Regions from separate parts of the Cellvibrio sp. BR genome, predicted to be linked through region 1. Evidence: predicted binding sites of a transcription regulator. Region 1 holds the regulator's gene; the other holds the start of a gene.
What was found. The regulator sigma-54, encoded in region 1, starts transcription at its own class of promoters, with help from an activator protein. The targets are predictions, from matches to a motif close to TGGCACANNNNTTGCNNT.
Positions count from the first base shown of each region.

Region 2: a site for sigma-54 is predicted at 1,978-1,995, ahead of O59_RS08795 (BON domain-containing protein). Genes of this name have one in related genera too.

Region 1 covers NZ_JH668202.1:503,124-506,496, reverse strand. The annotation lists gene rapZ (RNase adapter RapZ) at 1-265, opposite strand, end outside; gene ptsN (PTS IIA-like nitrogen regulatory protein PtsN) at 278-727, opposite strand; gene hpf (ribosome hibernation-promoting factor, HPF/YfiA family) at 804-1,094, opposite strand; gene O59_RS12505 (RNA polymerase factor sigma-54) at 1,199-2,851, opposite strand; gene lptB (LPS export ABC transporter ATP-binding protein) at 3,019-3,373, opposite strand, start outside.
Region 2 covers NZ_JH668201.1:829,937-833,309, forward strand. The annotation lists gene O59_RS08780 (DUF883 C-terminal domain-containing protein) at 1-76, opposite strand, end outside; gene O59_RS21385 (DUF1328 domain-containing protein) at 160-321, opposite strand; gene O59_RS08790 (AI-2E family transporter) at 611-1,732, opposite strand; gene O59_RS08795 (BON domain-containing protein) at 2,084-2,788, shown strand; gene O59_RS08800 (PhoH family protein) at 3,020-3,373, shown strand, end outside.

The DNA of each region.
Region 1 (3,373 bases):
GAAACAGGGTTTGAAATGGCAGGTGCGCTTCTTTCAGCGTACTTATCATCTGCGGGAATATATTCAGATCCTGCCAGGCGTTGCGCACATCAATGCCGATTGCAAAACGCTGTTGGTCATCTTTATGAATTTGTATTTGTGCAACCAGCGCGGGTAGCAGGCTGACTGGTAGATTGTCGATGCAGTTAAAGCCCACATCTTCAAGGACATGCAGGGCGGTACTTTTTCCTGAGCCTGAAAGCCCGCTTACAATCACGAGGTGCATGGTATTGACCTGCTAAGGCGCTATAGCGACCTGATAAAGTGCGGCATCGCTATCGGCAGCACGCAAACGCTGGCGATAGTCAGCATTATTCAGCGCCCCAGCCAGAGCGGCCAGTGTTTGTAGGTGCTCATCATGAGCATCTTCGGGCACTAACATGGCGAAGAGAATGTCCACAGGCTGGGAATCTATGGCATCAAAGTCAATCGGGTCAGCCAATGTCAGGAGTGCACCGATTGTGCCGCTGCAGTTTTCAACCCTGCAATGCGGAATGGCAATGCCGTGCCCTATACCGGTTGAGCCAAGTCGCTCGCGACCAATCAAACGGCGAAATAACTCATCGGCATCAATGCCAGGAACATCCTGTGCGATGGCGTTGGCCAGTAGTTCCAGAGCACGTTTTTTGCTGCCGCCTTCAACGGCACACAAGGTTCGGCCGGGGCTAATAAGATTTTGAATTTGCATGGTAGGAGGTGATTACCAGGAATCTCTCAATTGTTGAGGCAGTGAGCGGAGATGATCTCGCTGCCTCCAGGGTGGGTTAGCGATGACTGCGCATCTTTTCTTTGTGCTTAATTAATTGGCGATCCAGCTTATCGGCCAATGAATCAATTGCTGCGTACAGATCTTCGTGAGTGGCATCCGCAAACAAATCTTTGCCGCTGACATGGATGGTTGCTTCTGCTTTTTGAATCAACTTATCGACGGAGAGGATGACGTGAGTACTGGTAATGCGATCGTGGTGGTGGCTCAGGCGCTCAATTTTGCTGCTGACATAGTCTTTCAGCGAATCGGTAACTTCCAAATGATGACCACTGATGTTTATTTGCATAGATACTTCCTCTCGATAGAAACAAAATGGTTGTGATCAGCACAACCTAACAGCTCGTCCGTGATTTTCTTCCGAATTTCGTATTTATAACCGATTAATGATAATTAAATGGTTTTGCGCTCATTAGAGGGTGGAATATTCAGCGACTCGCGATATTTTGCAATGGTACGACGCGCTACCTGAATTCCCTGTTCCGCGAGCAGGTCGGTGATTTTGCTGTCGCTCAACGGTTTTTTGGGGTTTTCCGCACTCACCAACTTTTTAATAATTGCGCGAATCGCTGTTGAAGAGCACTCGCCGCCGCTATCGGTACTAACATGGCTGGAGAAAAAGTATTTCAGTTCGAAGATACCCTGCGGTGTGTGCATATATTTCTGCGTGGTTACCCGCGAAATAGTGGATTCATGCATCTCAACAATTTCAGCAATATCGTGCAGCACCAGCGGCTTCATAGCCTCGGGGCCGTAATCGAGAAACCCGCGTTGTTTTTCCACAATACAACTGGCTACTTTAAGCAGAGTCTCATTGCGGCTCTGTAAACTTTTCAGGAACCAGCGGGCTTCTTGCAAATTATCCTTGAGAAATGTGTTGTCGCTGCTCGAGTCCGCGCGCTTTACCATGGAGGCATAATTGGAATTGATACGCAGGCGCGGTGCAATTTCCGGGTTTAATTCAACAATCCAGCGGCCATCGCGCTTTTCAACGAACACATCCGGTACTACATATTCCGTGTCACCACTGGCAATAATATCGCCTGGGCGAGGGTTTAGGCTTTGGATCAGGGTGATGGCCTGGCTCAACTCGGCCTCTTTCAGTTTGGTGCGGCGCATTAACTGACGGTAGTCGCGACTACCCAATATAGGCAAGTAAAGTTTGGCGATTAATTTTGCCGAATCCAAAAAGGGTGTTTTGGGGTCAAACTGTTGTAACTGCACCAATAAACATTCAGATAAGTTTTGGCTGCACACACCGCAGGGATCAAACTGCTGCAGCCGGTGTTGAACTGCAACAACTTCATCCAGTTCCAGCTCTTCAAAATCGCCACGCATTCCTTCGAATATTTCTTCAATGGTAATAGACAGCATGCCGCTGGGTTCAACCGCGTCGATAATTGCCATCGCCAACACCCGGTCGCGATCTGACATGGGCGTTAAATTGAGTTGCCACATCAAATGATCATAGAGTGAGTCGGTAACAGCGCGACGGCTTTCAAAATCATTGTCTTCATTATCGTAGTTGCTGGAGCTGCCGGTTGATGAAGTTTGGTAAACATCGTCCCAGCTGGTATCTACCGGTAAATCGCTGGGAATCGAGTCGCTCCAGTCACCGCTGTCGGCGCTGAAACTATCGCCTTCACCATAGACATCGCTATCACCAAAGGATTCCCCATCGCTAAAGCTTTCACCCTCGCCAAAACTTTCAGATTCGCCGTAGCCTGGTTCGTTGAAGTTATCAGCGGTTGATGACGAGAAATTGTCGCTGGCATTGAAGTCGGCGCTATTGTCGGTGCCGGATTCTGCAGCAATTTCCTGCTGGCGGGTGTAATCAATCTTATCGTCCGCGCTGCCTTCGTAATCGCTGCCGGTAGTTGCTGAGTCAAAACCTTCCTCAACTTCCAGCATGGGATTGGATTCGAGCGCTTCCTGGATTTCCTGTTGAAGATCCAGCGTGGAGAGCTGCAAAAGACGTATCGCCTGTTGCAGTTGGGGAGTCATTGTCAGCTGTTGGCCGAGTTTAAGCTGGAGAGATTGTTTCATTGTTGTAGCAACAAACCCTTATTTAACGCGGGATGGAAAACATCTGTTAGGTGGAGTTTAGTCAGGGTTTGCGCTTCAAGCAACATACTTAAGCAAGCTTTATGCCTAGTAGCCAAATAATATTACTTGTCAAGTTGTTTGTCGGGTGGTTAAAGCGTTTGTTGAACTCACAGGCGAAAGTGTTCGCCCAGATAGACTTCGCGGACTTTGCTGTTACTCAACACTGTATCGGCATCACCTTCGGCAATAATGTGTCCTTCGCTTACGATATAGGCAGTCTCGCAGATGTCCAAGGTCTCTCGTACATTATGGTCGGTAATAAGAACGCCAATCCCGCGATCTTTGAGGTGACGGACTATTTCTTTGATGTCGTTAACCGAAATCGGGTCAACACCCGCAAAGGGTTCATCGAGCAGGATAAATTTAGGGTCCGTCGCCAGTGCGCGGGCGATTTCTACCCGGCGCCGCTCACCACCTGAGAGTGCCATGCCAAGGCTGTCACGAATATGGGTGATGTGAAAT
Region 2 (3,373 bases), on a different contig from region 1:
GGGCGATAGCTTCAGACATGGAGATATCGTCCATTTTACCGTTCTCATTACTTTTTACTGAAGTTTGAGTAGCCATGGTTATTACCTCTTGGGTTGTTGAAAAACAGGTTTAGGATTTTACCAATTTACGTTCAAATCACTGACACAGTTTCTACAGTACTAAAGGCGACGCCGGCCAAAAATAAGCGACAAGATAAACAGCACGAGAAATACAAAAAATAAAATTTGCGCTATTCCTGTTGCTGCCCCAGCGATACCACCAAAGCCTAAAAGACCAGCAATAATGGCAACAATAAAAAATACTAGTGAATAGTAAAGCATGGGATGCTCCTCTGTTTAACATTCACTGTATTACTTTCAATGAACATGCCAACTCATTTTAACTTGGCTGAAAAAAATAGAAAAAATTAGCAATGGAGTATAGCTTTAACACTGTAATGGAGCTGGCTACAGGCATTTTTGATCGCAATCAAAACTCAACAAGCTAGATATTGATAAAAATCATAAAAAGCATGGCGCTAACAAAAAAATCATCCTTTGGCGGAGTAATATTTGCAAAGACTACAAAAATTCGAAAAACTTACACCCCTATTCAATTTGCTATTAGCCACTACTCTTTGTTACTAGCGACATCTCCATCAAGAAGATTGATCCAGCAACCGAGCAAATTCAAGTGTAATGATAAAATTTTAAAGCACACCAACAAAGGAATGGCAATTAGCAAGCCGATAACCCCCCACAGCCAACCCCAGGCGAACATCCACAACACGACCAATAAGGGATTCATATTAAACCGTCGACCTAATACTGTTGGCGTTACCAACTGCGACTCAATAAAATTTAATGCCAAAAAACTACCTGGCACCAGCAGCGCCATACTCACTGACTCGTATTCTAAAAAACCGACACCGGTCAGAATTACGCACAACAATAATGGTCCGATATAAGGTGCAAAATTTAACATGGCCGCCAACGTACCCCAAAGCAACGGATCTTCCACACCTATTATTGCCATTACACAGGCCGTTGCTGCCCCCAAACCAATATTGATAATAGAAATTAACAATGCATAGCGGGATATATCGTCGCGCACAGTCTGAAAGATAATCACCGCTTTCTTTTTTTCGGCAAATGATGATTGGGAGCGAACAAAATTACGCATCAGGTTATCACCGTATACCAGAAAGAAATAAGTAATGACAAATACTGCAGCAACCTGGACTAAAAACATCGCCGTAGTACCTGCGGCGAGTGACACTGCAGAAAAAAGAATCGTTTCAAAGAGGCTGCTAACAGCATTACTTTCTTGACTAGCCGAGGGCATGACCTGTGATCGCAACAAATTAAACTGATCAGCAAAGCCATTTAGATGTGCAGTTAATTTATTCCCCAGCTCGGGCAAACTACCTAACCAATGCGCAGCAGGCCCACCGAGGAAAACACAGGTCAAGCCCAGCATAAAAAGCAGAAAAATAACCACTAATGCGGCAGCAAGCGGATGCGGTAATTTAAAATCGGCGAGGAGCCGCACAAGCGGACTGGAAAATAATGCAATAAAACCGGCAACAAATATCGGTAGTAATAAGGTGCGGCAAAAATACAAGGTATAGAGTACTGCAATCACTACCAATATATTTAGAGCCATGCCTATAGTATTGGAGAAATTAATACGCCTTATTATCTGTGTATCAGGCGTACTCCCCGGGTTGTGATGCACAATTGGACTATTCATAACGACTCCCTGAGCATTGGCATTGACTCAGGATATCTGCTATTTCCATACCAGCTTTATGCGAAAAAGATACACTTAACTCTCATAATGCAATTGCCTTTAATAAAAATTTACATATTTTTGTAGTTTTTTCATAAATCTTAATTTATTGCCCGCCATATAAACCAAAAATAATCACATCAAATATCCCCCTCAGATTTTTCCCACACGCAAAAACAGTGGTTCCCGGGTAATTTTTGATTAATTGGCATGAATTAAGCTTTATCCTTTCCGTGCCCTCTTTAACGAGCGCATGTTTTTCAACGAAATATTTTCAATATTTTTTGAAAAAATTTTCCAAAGGAGAACATCATGAAAAATACTTTATTTGACTCAATCACCATTTCTCTTAGCGCCCTTGCGCTCACCACGTCACTGTCTGCCGTCGCAGCCAACACAGAGCCTGCAGCAAATAATAGTGCCCATACAGAGAACACTTATACCGAAAAAACTTACACTGAGAAAAGAAGCGCGGCAGAATTTTGGGCCGACTTTAAACAGGATAGCAAACAGACCTGGCAGGATAGTAAAGCAGCATTCAAAGACGGCTGGATTGAAAGCAAGCTGGAAACAGCGTTAATCCTGAATGAGCACCTCAATGCATTCAAAATTGACATTGAAGTCGATAAAGATATGGCCACTCTGGGTGGAGAAGTTCACTCCGATATTGAAAAAGAACTGGCCGAAAATATTGCGCTGGGCGTTGAAGGCATTGACGCAGTGACCAATAACATCAAGGTAATTGAAAAACCCGCTAAAACCGCAGAATCTGTTGCCCCGCAAGGTCGTAACTTCGCACAGTATGTCGCTGACGTTTCCACCACTGCGGCAATTAAAACCGAACTGCTGGCTTCGCCCAACATTAAAGGCTTGGCAATTGATGTGGACACACTAAACCATAAGGTAACCCTTTCCGGTCAAGTGAGTTCACTGGAACAAAAAGCATTAGCGCAAGCAATAGCCGCCAAACACGAAAATGTGAAAGGTGTGGTGAATAATTTGCAAATTAAGTCGTGATTCCAATGAGCACAAAACTTGATGTGAATATTATTAACGGGGCGGGTACCGCCCCGGCTTCGCATTAAGGTAAAAACAAGTGCAAATACAACAAGTTATAAAACAAACCTCACAAAGACATGCAACTTCAGCAAAGGGTTCAGCGTTTGTTCAGCTGTAATTTAGGCTTTATCCCTCCCGCTGAATGGTTTAGTCTTACTTTTAATTAAGTCACACGAGCCTACTAACCACTTGAACACCCACGTTATATCCCCCCCGGAAATTATTACCCAGCCTCTATCGCTGGAGCCTAGTGATAGTCGTCGCCTTGCCAACCTCAATGGTCTGCTCGGCCAACACCTGCGCCAGATTGAAGAGCGCCTTGATATTGAAATTCGCAATCGCGGTTCAGAGTTCCAGCTGGTAGGCCCCGCCAACAAAACCCGTGCGGCCGCCGAACTACTGCGAAATCTTTACGAATTTACCGGTCACAGTGAACTCACCCCGGATGAAGTACATCTCGCTTTGCAAACCTCAGGAATTGAACAGCTTATGCAACAACTCGATAACGCCGAGTCTATTGTGGATGACGCCGCAATCGGCGCT